DNA from 2 places in the Kribbella sp. NPDC050470 genome. Region 2 is predicted to be linked to the other one. Evidence: riboswitches for the same ligand, from Rfam matches in the RefSeq annotation. Region 2 holds a riboswitch; the other holds the start of a gene.
What was found. A riboswitch is a leader RNA that binds a small molecule or an ion and turns the genes downstream of it on or off. The one in region 2 is predicted to bind S-adenosylmethionine.
Positions count from the first base shown of each region.

Region 1: it holds a riboswitch for S-adenosylmethionine, as region 2 does, so the genes downstream of both, ACIBGM_RS19380 (aminotransferase class V-fold PLP-dependent enzyme) here and thrC (threonine synthase) in region 2, are expected to answer to the same signal.

Region 1 is NZ_JBITHV010000006.1:268,569-276,154, forward strand. Features, by position in the region: gene ACIBGM_RS19360 (alkaline phosphatase D family protein) at 1-281, shown strand, start outside; gene ACIBGM_RS19365 (alpha/beta fold hydrolase) at 376-1,230, opposite strand; gene ACIBGM_RS19370 (TetR/AcrR family transcriptional regulator) at 1,285-1,830, shown strand; gene ACIBGM_RS19375 (prolyl oligopeptidase family protein) at 1,863-3,923, shown strand; gene ACIBGM_RS19380 (aminotransferase class V-fold PLP-dependent enzyme) at 3,934-5,298, opposite strand; SAM riboswitch class IV at 5,315-5,428, opposite strand; gene ACIBGM_RS19385 (DinB family protein) at 5,523-6,038, shown strand; gene ACIBGM_RS19390 (DNA translocase FtsK 4TM domain-containing protein) at 6,144-7,586, shown strand, end outside.
Region 2 is NZ_JBITHV010000005.1:415,802-423,387, forward strand. Features, by position in the region: gene ACIBGM_RS17200 (DNA-3-methyladenine glycosylase family protein) at 1-256, shown strand, start outside; gene ACIBGM_RS17205 (cation:proton antiporter) at 284-1,513, shown strand; gene ACIBGM_RS17210 (helix-turn-helix domain-containing protein) at 1,669-2,631, shown strand; SAM riboswitch class I at 2,697-2,836, shown strand; gene thrC (threonine synthase) at 2,850-4,109, shown strand; gene ACIBGM_RS17220 (ubiquitin-like small modifier protein 1) at 4,106-4,381, shown strand; gene ACIBGM_RS17225 (zinc-dependent alcohol dehydrogenase family protein) at 4,381-5,403, shown strand; gene ACIBGM_RS17230 (HD family hydrolase) at 5,766-6,341, opposite strand; gene ACIBGM_RS17235 (hypothetical protein) at 6,385-6,915, opposite strand; gene ACIBGM_RS17240 (hypothetical protein) at 6,993-7,304, shown strand; gene ACIBGM_RS17245 (hypothetical protein) at 7,478-7,586, opposite strand, start outside.

The DNA.
Region 1 (7,586 bases), on a different contig from region 2:
ACGACCCGTCGCGGGCGGCCTTCACCGACTTCGACCCGTTCTGGGAGTTGGTCGCCGGGCCGATCAACGCCGGCACGTTCGGGCCGAACGCGCTGGACTCCACGTTCGGGCCGAAGGTCGAGTTCGTGAAGGCGGCCGACTTCCCGAACCAGCCGCCGAGCGGCGGCAACCAGTTCTTCGGCCACGTCGACATCGATCCCCGCACCGGCGTCTTCACCGCGTCGCTGCGCGACCTCTACGGCAAGGTCCTGTGGTCCAAAGACATCAAACCCGCCCAATAGAAGAGGCGGTTGAGAGGGCCACTGAGGCCCGTCGTACTCACTGGCCCCGGCGCCAGTGCGGGATGCCGCCCACCGGGGCCGGTGGGTACGACGCTCACCCTTTGAAGAACTCCAGGGCGTGCGCGACCACAGCCTCCGGCTGGTCGTCGACGACGAAGTGCGACGCGCCCGGGATCTCGATCAGCTGCAGATCGTCGACGTACGGCTCGTAGCCGTGCAGGAACTCGGCCCGGACGTTCGGATCCTCGGCGCCGAGCAGAACCAGCGTCCGGGTGGTCAGCTGCCGGTCCTTGTACTTGCCGCGCAGCATCTGCATCCCGACCGGCTGGATGAAGTGCCGGTACAGCGCGGACCCGGCCCGGGCGCGGGCCGGCTCGCGCAGCCGCTCGGTGAAGATCTCCAGGTCCTCGTCGCTGATCCCATGGGAGACCGACGCCAGCAGGTGGCGCGTCAGCCAGGTGCGCAGGGCCCACGGGCCGAGGCCCGGCACGGGCAGGATGAAGTTGAACCAGGCGTGCCGCACGAGGCTGCGCATCATCGCGCCGTCGAAATCGACGTACGGCGGCGGGATCGCGATCGACACCTGGTCGCGGACGCGCTCGGGATGTTCCAGGCACAGCAAGTACGCGACGATCGCGGACCAGTCGTGCGCGATCAGGTGCACCTGGTCGAGGTCCAGCGCGTCCAGCAGCGCGAGCACGTCGCCGAGCAACTGGTCGGCGGTGTACCCGTCGGGCGGCGCGTCGGTCCACCCGGCGCCGCGCAGGTCGGGGCAGATCACACGGTAGTGCTGAGCCATGGCGGGAATGACGTCGCGCCATTCCCACCAGTGCTGCGTGAAACCGTGGAGCATCAGGACGGCGTCGCCGCTGCCGGCTTCGGTCACATGCATCCGGAGTCCAGGCAGCTCGACGTAGGTGTGGGTCACCCCATCGAGTGTCGGAAGCATGGCATCGACGGTACTACGAACGTAGTACGAAGTCACTACGTCTATAGTGACCGCATGACGCCAACTCGTGTTCGCGTCCTGGACGCCGCGGTTGAGCTGCTCGGCACGGAGGGCCTGCGCGCTCTCACCCACGCCCGCGTCGACGAGAGGGCCGGCCTGCCCAAGGGCTCGACCTCGAACTACTTCCGCACCCGAGCGGCCCTGCTCACCGGTGTGGTCGACTGGATCACCGAGACCGAGGGGCAGGCGCTGAACACGGCGTTCACTCCGGCCACGGCCGAGGAGTTCGTCGACATCATGTGCGGACTGTTCGACTACCTCACCCGGGTCAACCGGGTTCGGACCACCGCACGGCTGGTGCTGTTCCTGGAAGGCAGCCACGATCCAGCCATCCGGGCCGGGCTGTCCCGCGGCCGGGAGGTGATGGAGAACATCGCCGTGACGGCACTGGCCGGCCTCGGGGCCCCCGATCCGCCGGCCGCCGCCCGGGCTCTCGCCGCCGCCTCGGAGGGGCTGATCCTGCACCGGATCGCACGGCACGACGACGTCGACCCCCGGCCCACTTTCGAACTGCTGTTGAAGGTTGCACTTGCCGGTTAGGTTTGTTGCACTTGCCGGTTAGGTTTGTCCGCATGACCTACCCGGAGAGCCGCCGCGACGACGTCGTCGAGACACTGCACGGGCATCGGATCGCCGATCCGTACCGCTGGCTGGAGGACCCCGACGCACCCGGCACCCGGGACTGGGTCACCCGCCAGAACGCGCTGACCGAGGCCGAGCTGTCGAGCTACCCGGAGCGGGCGTGGTTCCAGACCACGATGTCCGCGATCCTGGCCCGGCCGCGGGCCGGCGTCCCGGTGAAGAAGTCCGGCTGGTACTTCGTCGGCCGCAACGACGGCACCCAGGCGCAGGACGTCGTGTACGTCGCCGAGACCCTCGAGGACCTGGTCGACCGCGGCCGGGTGCTGATCGACCCGAACACGCTGTCCGAGGCGGGCACCGACTCACTGGGCACCTTCACGGTCAGCCCGGACGGCAAGTACTTCGCCTACGGCATCAACGAGAGCGGCAGCGACTGGACGACGTTCCGGCTGCTCGACATCGCCACCGGCACGCCGGTCGACGACGTGGTCACGGAAGCCAAGTTCTGCGAGGCGACCTGGTTGCCTGACAGCTCGGCGTACCTCTATCTGCACTACCCGGCGAGCGGGCGCAGCGAGGGCACCGAGACGAAGACGCTGGCCGGCGGCCGGTTGATGCTGCACCGGGTCGGCACGCCGCAGTCGTCGGACGAGCTGGTGCTGGACTTCCCGGAGAACGACCGCATCTTCATCACGCCCGAGGTGTCCGAGGACGACCGGTATCTCGTCGTCCACATCAGCGAAGGCACCGACCCGGCGACCCGGCTGTGGGTCTACCCGATCACCTCGGACGGCGGCATCGGCGAGCCGATCAAGGTGGTCGACTACCTCGCGGACGAGATCACGTTCGTGCGTATGTCCGGCGACCAACTGGTCGTGCGCACCGACCGCGACGCATCCCGCGGCCGCGTCGTGCTCGCTTCCCTTGACGGGCAGTTCACCGACCTGATCCCGGAGGGCGAAGGCACTCTGCAAGCGGTCCGCGGTACGGCGAGCGGTCTCGCCACGCTGACCCTGCTCAACGCGCAACCCGTGCTCACGCTCTACGCGCTGGACGGCTCCGACGCGCGCGTCGTCGAGGCGCCGGGCGGGGGAGTGGTCGGCATGAACGCCTCCCCGGAGTACGACGAGCTCTTCGTCGGGCTGTCCACGCCGACCGACCCGACCCTCTCGTACGTCGTGTCCGCCTCGACCGGCGCCGTACGCGCACTGCCCGAGCTCGTCCGCGGGTCCGGCGGCTTCACGTCACCGGCCATCACGGTCGAACGCCGGCTCGAGCCCGGCCGCGAGGTGCCGTACTTCCTGATCAGCCGCGCCGACCTGGACTACTCGTCCCCGCGACCGACCATGCTCTACGGGTACGGCGGCTTCCGCATCCCGATCCTGGCCGAGTACCGGCCCGGCTGGCCGGCATGGCTGGCCGCCGGCGGGGTGCTGGTGATCGCGAACCTGCGCGGTGGCGGCGAGTACGGCAGCGCCTGGCACGACGCTGGTCGCCTGAAGAACAAGCAGAACGTCTTCGACGACTTCATCGCCGTCGCCGAGCACCTGCGCGACACCGGCGTGACCACGTCGGAGCAGCTCGCCATCCACGGTCGCAGCAACGGCGGTCTGCTGGTCGGCGCCGTGATGACGCAGCGGCCCGACCTGTTCGCGGTCGCGCTGCCGGGTGTCGGCGTACTCGACATGCTGAGGTTCCACCTGTTCACGGTGGGGGCCGCGTGGACGTCGGACTTCGGGCATCCGGGCGACGCGAAGCAGTTCGAGGACCTGCTGGCCTACTCGCCACTGCACCGGGTGCAGGACGGGACGGCGTACCCGGCCACGCTCGTGGTCACCGGTGACCACGACGACCGGGTGGTGCCGTTGCACAGTCACAAGTTCATCGCCGCGTTGCAGCATGCCCAGTCCTCCGCCGAACCTGTCTTGACCAGGGTCGAGGTCAACACCGGCCACGGCTTCGGGAAACCCGCCGCGATGGTCGCGTCGGAATGGGCGGACCTACTGGCGTTCGCTGCTCACCATGTAGGCCTTGAACCTCCTGAGCAGTAGGAGGGCTGCATCACCAGATGCGAGGCGCTTGGAGGTCGCGGGGGTCGTCGGCGGGCTGACAGCCGTGCGCGGACTCCTCGTACTCCGACCGCGGTCCGCTGGTGGCCAGCGTCCGTACGGCGTTGACGAGACGGTCCACGTGCTCTCGGGTCGTCCCGAGGCCGAGGCTCGCGCGGACCGCCGTACCGTGCTCGGGGGAGTCCGCGAGCAGGTGGCCGACGAGCGGGTGCGCACAGAACTTGCCATCGCGGACGCCGACGCCGTACTCGGCGCTCAGCGCCGCGGACACCAGGGTCGAGGTCAGGCCGGCGACGGTGAAACACACCGTGCCGACGCGGTCCGCGTCCTGGCCGAAGATCGAGTACGTCGTGACGCCGGGAATCTGCGCGAGACCGGTCCGGAGCCGGGCGAGCAGGCTGCGCTCGTGCTGCTCGATGGCGTCGCGGTGCTTGCTGATCGCCGCACAGGCCGAAGCCAGCGCGATCGCGCCGATCACGTTCGGGGAGCCGCCCTCGTGCCGCGCCGGGCCGGTCGCCCAGACCACGAGGTCCTCGGTGACCGCAGTCGTCGCGCCGCCGCCGTACAGGTAGGGCTCAGCGGCGTCCAGCCAGTCGGAGCGGCCGATCAGGGCGCCCGCGCCGTACGGCGCGTAGAGCTTGTGGCCGGACAGCGCGACCCAGTCGACGTCGAGCTCGGCGATGTCGACCGGCCGGTGCGGCGCGAGCTGCGCGGCGTCCAGGCAGACACGCGCACCGTGCGCCTTGGCGACGGCCGCGATCTCGGCGATCGGGAAGATCTCGCCGGTCACGTTGGACGCACCGGTGACGACGACGAGCCGCGGGCCCTCGGGCGCGTTGCGGAGCGCGTCGGCGACGTTGGTCACCGCCTCGCTCGGGCTGGCCGGCGCAGCGAGGCGCACGGTCCGCTCAGCCGGCCAGGGCAGAAGCGCGGCGTGGTGCTCGGACTCGAACACGATCACGGTCGCGTCAGCTGGTACGGCGTGGGCTAGTAGGTTGAGCGCATCGGTCGTCTGCCGGGTGAAGATCACCTGGTCGTCGTCACGGGCGCCGATGAAGGCATGCACCTCGGCGCGGGCCCGCTCGTACCACTGCGTGGTAATGCGGGAGGCGTAGCCGTTGCCGCGGTGCACCGACGCGTACGACGGCAGTGCCGCCTCGACGCTGGCGCGCACCGACTCCAGACACGGCGCGCTGGCGCCGTGGTCGAAGTTCGCGTAGTCGGTGACCCGGCCGTCGGCCAGTGGGACCAGCAGGTCGGAGCCGACGGTGGCGGGGATGCTGCCGGTCGCGAGGCGGGCCACAGTCGGCCGCGCGGTCGTCGTACTGGCAGGCTCGAGGATGGAGAGGATCGACATGCTGCTGCTCCCAGGAAGTCCGCACTTGCCGAGCGGGGTATCCGCACGGCCTGGTCTTCACCCGGGGCACCCCACCGCGGAGGAGGGTTGCCGGCCAGCGAGCCGGGGCTTGACGCTGGCGCTCATGACCTGCCGAAGACGGTAACGAACGGGCTACGGTCGACGCCAGTGGCTATCTCATGTGATGAGATGGGCGAACACATCGTGGACAACTTGGGGACTGCATGACTTGGAGAGCGCCTGCCGTCGAGCGACCGGACGGCTCGTTGATCGCACCGGAGCGCGAGTTGCTCCAGGGCTACCTGGATTTCTACCGCACGACGCTGCTGTTCAAGTGCGCGGGGCTCACGGCGGCGCAGCTGGCCGAGCGGCCATCGCCGCCGTCGAACCTCTCGCTGCTCGGGCTGATCCGGCATCTGACCAAGGTCGAGCGGATCTGGTTCCGGATCCACTTCGCCGCCGATCCCGCCGAGCCGGTGTTTCCGCTCGAGCTCGGGAAGGACGCGGACTTCGAGCTGATCGATGCTTCGCTGGCCGAAGCGGAGTACGACGGCCTGATCGAGGAGTGGAAGCTGTCCGACGAGGCTGCTGCCGGGCACTCGCTGGACGAGCGCTTCACCTTCAAGGAAACTGAGTCGACGCTGCGGATGATCTACATCCACCTGATCGGCGAGTACGCCCGGCACTGCGGCCACGCCGACCTCGTCCGTGAACAACTGGACGGCACCACCGGCGCCTAAGCTGCGGACCTGGTCCGGTCGTGGCGCCGTGACGCTACGGATGGGGCAGCGTGATCGGCGTGTGACACGTGGGACTCGAGAGGTAATCGGGGTAGCCTGAGGTATATGGCGACCCGCACGTCTTCCCCGGCGCGGGCGCAGAAGTCGGCAGCCAACCGGCCGAGTACGGCGCGGTCGGCTGCTGGTGGACGCTCCCGTCCGTCAGGCGCCCAGAAACGTGGGCAGAGCACGAAGCGCGGCGGTGGATCCACCGCCGCGCGGACCAGCACGCCCAAAGTCAGCGGACCGGGCCCCTTCGCGGCCGCCATGCTCGCGCTCGGCCGCGGCTTCGTGAAGCTCTGGATCGGCATCGCGCACCTGCTCGGCGGCATGGTCCGCGGGATCGGCAACGGCGCCCGCGACCTCGACCCCGAGCACCGCCGCGACGGCGCCGGCCTGTTCCTGATCGGCCTCGGCGTCGTGGTCGCCGCTGCCATCTGGTGGCAGCTGCCAGGTGCCGTCGGCAACGTCATCCGGACCGTCGTCGGCGGCAGCGTCGGCATGATCGGCTGGGCCGTGCCGCTGATGCTGCTGTTCATCGCGCTGCGCACCATGCGCCACCCGGACCGCAACGGCCCGGTCGGCCGCCAGGTGATCGGCTGGACGACGTTCGCGCTCGGTGTGCTCGGCCTGATCCACATCGCCAACGGCCTGCCCCGGCCCGGCAACCCGGCCGACGCGCCGATCCAGGAGGCCGGCGGCGCGATCGGGTACTTCATCTCCACGTTCCTGTCCGACCTGCTCACGCAGTACGTCGCGGCCCCGCTGCTGGTCCTGCTGTCGATCTTCGGCGCCCTGGTGATCACCGGGACGCCGGTCTACGCGATACCCCTGCGGGTCCGCGCGGCCTTCGACGTACTGATGGGACGTACGGCGCTGCCCGAGGACGCACCGTCCGTCGTGGCCGCGCCGACCGACGACACCGTCCGGCTGACCCGCAAGGAGCGCCGCGCCAAGGCCGCCGCCTCCGAGGACGAGGACGGCGAGCCCACGGTCAAGCCGTACGACTCGCCGGTGCTCGAGGGGCGGGAAATCAGCAAGCGCGGCCGCAAGTCGAAGGCCGCGCCGCCTCCCCCGGAGGAGGACGCGTACGACGCCGACGCCGCGGCGGCCGCCGTACCCTCGCCGTCACCGGTCGTTGCCTCGGGCAAGTCTTCTTCGGACTCGCCGCCCGAGCCGCCGCCGCACACGCCGCTGCCGCAGCGGGTCGAGCAGCTGAGCCTGTCCGGCGACATCACCTACACGCTCCCCGACGGGCAGATGCTCAAGCCCGGCTCGGTGCACAAGGCGCGGACCAAGGCGTCCGACCAGGTCGTCGACCGGCTCACCGAGGTGTTCGAGCAGTTCGGCATCGACGCCCAGGTCACCGGCTACACCCGCGGCCCGACCGTCACCCGGTACGAGGTCGAGCTCGGCTCCGCGGTGAAGGTCGAGAAGGTCACCGCGCTGTCGAAGAACATCGCCTACGCGGTCGCCTCGGCCGACGTCCGGATCCTGTCGCCGATCCCG
Region 2 (7,586 bases):
TGAGGTGCGACAGCGGGCGCATGGTGATGCGGACGCGTTCTCGTTCGCGGACTACCACGTGTCCCGCAACGTCTCGTACGCGCTGATCGGCGAGGAGCTCGACGACGACGGCTGTGCGGAGCTGATCGAGCCGTACCGGGGTCACCGGTTCCGTGTGCAGCGGCTGCTCGAGCTGACCGGAGTCGGCCACCCTCGCTACGGCCCTCGCAAGTCCCTGCCGACGCACACGCCGGGTGCGACTCATCGCTTGAGGTAGCCGCCCGCTGGGCACTGGTCCGGCACGATGACGATCGACGGGGACGGGCTGTACCTGGTCGCCGGGTTGGCTCTGCTGCTGGGCGCCGTACTGCCTCGTCTGCTCCGCCAGTACGCCGTCTCCGCGCCGATCGCGTTCCTCGGCGCAGGTCTGTTGCTCGGCCTGGCCGTCGACCGCGCGCAACTCAGCCCGATCGCTGAACCCGAGCTGACCGAGCACCTGGCTGAGCTGACCGTCATCATCGCTCTGATGGGTGTCGGGCTGGCGATCGACCGGCCGATCAGCCTGCTCCGGTGGAGTGTCACGTGGCGGCTGCTGTTCGTTGCGATGCCGGCCTGTGTCGCTGCGCTGACCGGAGTGGGCTGGCTGCTCGGTCTGGCTCCGGCGACTGCGTTGCTGATCGCCGCCGTACTCGCGCCAACCGATCCGGTGCTCGCTTCCGACGTACAGGTTGCCGGGCCGACGACCGGTGAGAGCGCTGAGCCGGACGAGGAGGACGAGGTGCGGTTCGCACTGACGTCCGAGGCTGGGCTGAACGACGGTCTGGCGTTCCCACTCGTCTATCTGGCCGTCTTCGCGGCCACCAAGTCGCACTCGGTGTGGGAGTGGTTTGGTTGGTACGTCGTAGGTAAGACAGTGGTCGGGGTCGCGGTCGGCCTTGGCGCGGGTTGGCTGCTGGGCAAGATGGCGTTCAGTGCGCCCGCGAAGAGCTTCCGGCTGGCGGACTCACGTGAGCCAGTCCTCGCGCTGGCCATGACGCTCGGCGTCTACGGGCTGACCGAGGTGCTGCACGGGTACGGGTTCATCGCGGTCTTCGTCGCCGCGCTCGCGCTTCGGGCGGCCGAGCGGAGTCACGAGTTCCACGCGGAGCTGCACAACTTCATCGGGGAGCTCGAGCACATCCTGACCTGGGGAATCCTGCTGCTGCTCGGCGTCGCGATCACCGGTGGCCTGCTCGAGCCGCTCACACTGGCCGGCGCGGTGAGCGGCGTACTGCTGGTGCTCGTCGTCCGGCCGGTCGTCGCGTGGCTGTCACTCGCACGCTCGGAGCTGGATCGCTCCGAGCGCTGGATGACGGCGGCCTTCGGGGTCCGGGGGGTGACGTCGGTCTACTACCTGGCCGCCGTCGGGGTGCATTTCGCGACCGACCTGCCGTGGCTGTGGGCGACCGTCGGCTTCACCGTCGTGCTGAGCGTCCTTGTGCACGGCGTTGCCGCGACGCCTTTGATGCGTACGCTCGACGGCCGTCGGCGGTGAGCGCGCCTGCGGGCGGCGTGAGCCCGTGCCGGACGGCGGAGGCGGCGTTGATTCCGGCTGCGATCTCCTTCAGAACCTTGAACATGACTCCATCGTCCGCGGCTGGAGGCGTTCCCAGAAGTGGCGCTGGGGACGACTATCGCTAAGATTGTGACATGGGACAACGGACGGTTTCTGTCCTCGCGTACGACGGGATGACGGCCTTCGAGGCCGGGATCGTGATCGAGGTGTTCGGGCTGGCCTGGCCGGACATCGACCAGCCGTGGTACGGGCTGAAGGTCTGCACCGAGACACCGGACCCGATCCGCGTGCTCGGCGGCGCCACGCTGAGCACCCCGCACGGCCTGGACGACTTCGCGGCCGCGGACACGGTCGTCATCCCGAGCGTCCACGACCCACGCGGTGAGACGTCGCCGGCGCTGATCGAGGCGCTGCAGACTGCGCACGGGCGTGGCGCCCGGATGGTGTCGATCTGCTCAGGCGCGTTCGCGCTGGCTGCGGCCGGTCTGCTCGACGGACGCCGGGCAACGACGCACTGGCGGTACGCCGACATGCTGCGTGAGCGCTATCCGAAGATCCACGTCGATCCAGAGCCGCTCTACACGGACGAAGGCGACGTACTCACGAGTGCGGGGTGTGCCGCAGGGCTGGATCTGGCCATGCACCTGGTGCGGAAGGACTACGGCGCGGCCGTGGCGAACGCGGTCGCCCGGCGGCTGGTGATCCAGCCGTACCGGGCCGGCGGGCAGGCGCAGTACATCGAGTCGCCGGTGCCGCCGGACCCCGACGACGCTTCGGTCGCGCGGAGCCTCGAGTGGGCGCTGGAGCATCTCGCCGAGCCGATCGGCGTACCGGATCTGGCCAGGCAGGCGGGGTTGTCGCCGCGGACCTACCTGCGGCACTTCGTGAAGGCGACCGGGACGACACCGGGCAAGTGGCTGATCGCGCAGCGGATCCAGGCGGCTCTGACGATGCTGGAGACCGGTGACGCCCCGGTCGAGGAGATCGCGACCGCAGCCGGCTTTGCGACACCGGTGACGCTGCGTCATCACTTTGCCAAGCAGCTTCACACCTCGCCGTCGGCGTACCGCCGTACTTTCCGGGCCCGGCACGGTTGAGATCGAGTGTCTCGGATGGTGGGAACCGAAGACACAATATGGACCCGATTGGGTAATCTCGGGGGAGCTCATCCAGAGGGACTGAGGGAAACGGCCCGTCGAAGTCCCGGCAACCCTCCCCGTTGAGGTCCCGTCCGGGACCCTCGCGGCGGAACGGTGCCAAATCCGTCCCGCGCCGAGATCCGGTGTCCGGGGAAGATGAGGAGGGAACCTCACTCATGAGCCTGACCGCCACCCACACCATCCGTGAAGGTGCCTTCGGCAACGGTACGCACCTGAGCTGTCGCGCCTGTGGGGCGAAGTCGCCGCTCGGTCCGTTCTACGCCTGTACGGAGTGCTTCGGTCCGCTCGAGGTCGGGTACGAGTACCCCACCATCACCCGCGAGCAGATCGAGGCCGGACCCAAGAACATCTGGCGCTACCAGCCGCTGCTGCCCGTCCCGGTCGACGTGGCCAGCTTCCCGAACACCGAGCCCGGCTACACCCGGCTGATCGACGCCGGCAACCTCGCCCGCGAGCTGGGCCTGCGCAAGCTGTGGGTGAAGGACGACTCGGGCAACCCCACGCACTCCTTCAAGGACCGCGTGGTCGCCAGTGCCCTGAGCGCCACCCGCGAGCTCGGCATGAAGGTCTTCGCCTGCCCCTCCACCGGCAACCTGGCCAACGCCGTCGCCGCGGCCGCCGCCCGGGCCGGCATCCGCTCGGTCGTGTTCATCCCGCACGACCTCGAGCGCCCCAAGGTCATCACCAGCGCCGTGTACGACGGCACGCTGGTCGCGGTCGAGGGCAACTACGACGACGTGAACAAGCTGGCCTCCGAGATCGCCGGCGAGGAGGAGGGCTGGGCGTTCGTCAACGTCAACGTCCGCCCGTACTACTCCGAGGGCTCCAAGACCCTCGCCTTCGAGATCGCCGAGCAGCTCGGCTGGCGGCTGCCGCAGCAGATCGTCATCCCGGTCGCCTCGGGCTCCCAGCTGACCAAGATCGACAAGGGCTTCACCGAGCTCGGCAAGCTCGGCCTGGTCGACGCCACCGACTACAAGGTGTACGGCGCCCAGGCCACCGGCTGCTCGCCCGTCGCGCAGGCGTTCCGGGACGGGTACGACGTGGTGAAGCCGGTCAAGCCGGACACCATCGCCAAGTCGCTCGCGATCGGCAACCCGGCCGACGGACCGTACGTGCTGGACGTGGCCCGCCGTACCGGTGGCGCGATCGAGGACGTCACCGACGAAGAGGTCATCGAGGGCATCCGGCTGCTCGCCCGCACCGAGGGCATCTTCACCGAGACCGCGGGCGGGGTGACGGTCGCGACGCTGAAGAAGCTGGTCGAGACCGGCCAGCTCGACCCCGAGGCCGAGACGGTGATCATCAACTCCGGCGACGGGCTGAAGACCCTCGACGCCGTGGCCGACCGGGTCGGCCCCAAGGTGACCATCCCCGCGTCGTACGACGCCTTCGTGAAGGCAGGCCTGCAGTGAGCGTGAGTGTCCGGGTCCCGACCATCCTGCGCCAGTACACCCAGGGCGCGTCCTCGGTCAGCGCCGAGGGCGCGACGCTCAGCGAGGTGCTCGAGTCCCTCGACACCGCCTACCCGGGCATCAAGGGCCGCGTCCTCGACGACTCCGGCGAGCTGCGCCGCTTCGTCAACGTGTACGTCGACAACGACGACGTACGCTTCGCCGACGGCCTGCAGACCTCGGTGAAGGACGGCGGCGAGATCTCGATCATCCCCGCAGTCGCCGGCGGCTGATGCGCGCTGTTCTGGTTGAGCAGTACGGCGTCCTGCCGACTGTTGCCGAGGTAGCGGACCCGGAGCCGAAGCCCGGTGGTGTCGTCCTGAAGGTCGAGGCCACCGGGTTGTGCCGCAGCGACTGGCACGGCTGGATGGGGCATGACCCGGACATCGTCCTGCCTCACGTCCCTGGGCACGAACTGGCCGGAACGATCGCCGCCCTCGGCCCCGGGGTGACCGGCTGGCAGATCGGCGACCGCGTCACCACGCCGTTCATCTGCGCGTGCGGCACGTGTGAACAGTGCCTCTCCGGGAACCAGCAGGTCTGCCCCAACCAACTCCAGCCCGGCTTCAACTACTGGGGCTCGTTTGCGGATTTTGTCGCCGTACCGTTCGCAGCTGTGAACCTGGTCCGGCTGCCGGACGACCTGTCCTTCGACACCGCCGCCGGCCTGGGCTGCCGCTTCGCCACCTCCTTCCGGGCTGTCCGCCAGGTCGGCCGAGTCGTCGCAGAGGAGAACGTCGTCATCTTCGGCTGCGGCGGCGTCGGGTTGTCGGCGGTCATGATCGCGGCCGCTCTCGGCGCCCGCGTGATCGCCGTCGACACGAACCCCGACGCGCTGGACCTCGCCCGCACGTACGGCGCCGCCGACACCGTCTTGGCGTCTGCCGACACCGTGTCCCAGCTCCGTGACCTCACCGGCGGCGGCGCCCACGTCACCATGGACGCCCTGGGTTCCAACGACATCGTCCAGCAAGCCCTCCTCGCCCTGCGCCCCCGCGGCCGCCACCTGCAAGTCGGCCTCCTGCCATCCGGCGTCCAACTCGACGTAGGCCGCCTGATCGGCCAGGAGTTGGAATGGCTGGGCAGTCACGGCATGGCCGCCCACGCCTACCCCGAGATGCTGAACCTCGTTGCCGCCGGCAACCTAGACCCCGCCGCGCTGATCACCCGCACCATTCCCCTCGCCGAAACCCCCACCGCCCTGGCCGCCCTCACCAACGGCACCCCGGCCGGCATTACGATCATCCGCCCGTAAGCCGCCCTCCGGCACACCCCGGCCACCGTCCATCGGGCAACGCACCGAGGGTTTGCGCAGGAACTCGGGGCCTTGAACACGCTATGTCCTGTTCAAGGTCACCGCCGCGCGTCAGGACCCGCTCAACGGTCTTCCTCGAACATGCGGAGTCGTACCGTCAGGATGGGATCAAGGGGAACGCGGGCGAGGCGGGGTCTGGCCGACTCCGAGATCCAGTGCCTGATCTCAGCCACGGACGCCTGGGCATCCGTCAACAGGTCGGCCAACCTCATCAAGGCCACGTCCAGCGTCGGCTTCGCTTCGCTCACAGTCGCCGTACCCGCGTCACCCGGACAGCACGGCTCACCTTCGGCCACTCTCGATCAGCGGTCGCGCCAGGCGAGTGGGGATGTCACCAGCGCCGCTTCGGCGAGGCGGCGGGCGAAGGGGGTTTGGATGCGGGCGCGTGAGGATTCGATCCAGCCGTCGACCCGTTTGTAGCCGGCTTCGCCGTACTCGACCGCTTGCAGGAGGCACTCGAGGCGGTCGGCGTCCTTGGCGCAGCGGGCCTCGATGCTCTCTGCGGTCTCGTACTCGGTGACGGCCTCTCGAATGCTCTTGGCCGCACTCTCGGGAAGGACCGCGACTTGGTCCTCGGTGATGCTTTCGTTGCCGGCGACTTCCAGATAGGGCTTGGCGCTGTGCGGGATGTCGCCGATCCGGGTCTCCTGCGAGTCGTGCCACATCCCCAGGTACGCCGCCCGCGCGGGGTCACCGCCTTCCTCACTGGCAATCAGCGCAGCGAGTTGAGCGACTCGCAAGCTGTGCTCCGCAACGGATTCGGGATCGCGAACGCCGACGTGCCACCACCCCGCTCGGCGAAGCCGCTTGAGCACGCCCATCTCATAGGCGAAGGCGACGACACCCGCTGCCTCCCGGTCGATGATCCCATCCGTCACGACTGCTGCCCTTCTGTCATCGGTCGGCCAATTCTGGGAGTCTTCACGGGCAGTCCTCTGTGATGAACTCGCTCAGCGGGGTCACGCGGTACTTCACTGGAATGGCATCGTACGGCGGGCTGGCGTCGGCGGGTGGAGAGTCGTGACGGACCTGGCCGGGACGGACGGTCTTGAGGTCTCTCAGGGTGAACTCGGTGCCGCGACCGTGCCACTCGTGTCGTTTGCCCCACGCCCGGATCAAGTACTTGCCGTCGGCGCGCAAAGCCGGTGGTTCTCCCTGGACCCGCCAGCCGTTCCCACCAGTCCGGATGGGGATCTGGACCACGGATTTGTCCGGGCGCGGGTTCACGTACATCATCGCCGGCCCCGGTGCGGGGTCGTCCGTTCGTGGCCCACTCCGGTCATAGAACTCGAGTTGGGCGATGTTGCCGTCGCAGTTCTGCAGCACGATCACCGGTATGCCCGCGTCGTCGACCGACATGCCAACCACACCGCGCGACACCCGCGGTCCACAACCGCTCAGGAGACTCACCGCGCAGACCACCACCGCGGTAAGCAGAATCGATCTGCGCATCCCGCCAGCGTAGGCCAGCGGGGGTGTGCATCTGTAGGTCTACAGCGTGCCGCCCACCCGGCGGCATGATAGGCGGCGTGGTCACGATCCGCTGTCTGGCTTTCCTGCTGGTCGCCTCGGTGATCAGCGTTCAAGTGGTGATCCTGATGGAACGCGGACGCCCGATGCGCAAGCGGTTGCGTGATTTGGGCTGGGGCGGAGATGCGAGCTCGCTTCTGCTGGTCGCCGCGCTCATGACAAGCGCTGTCGGCGCGGTGCTGGGCAGCCTCTTCGACGGTGCGCTCCTCGGCGCGGGCGTTGGGGGCCTCGTCGCCCTGCTGGTGTGGGCGGTCGCTGTCGCGTGGGCGCATCGAGAGCCACAGGCACCACCACGCCACCGACAGCAGTAGTCACCGGCCCCGAGGCTCGACGGCGACGTGCACAAGGCGCAGACCAGGGCAGTTGCCGGAATCCGCCGCTCGCATGCGAACACACGGTCGCTAGGACGCCAGTCCTCCTGCCGACGGACGGTCGGCTGGAGTCGATGGCTACGGAGCACCCTCCTGCCGCGGACGAAGCGCTTCTACCGACACGGGGAATAGGCGAGCGTGGCGTCGTCGTGGCGCTTGGTCCGGGGGTGACGGGCTCCGTCGGGGTCGGCGGTTTCGATCTCGCGGACGTGGGCGATCAGG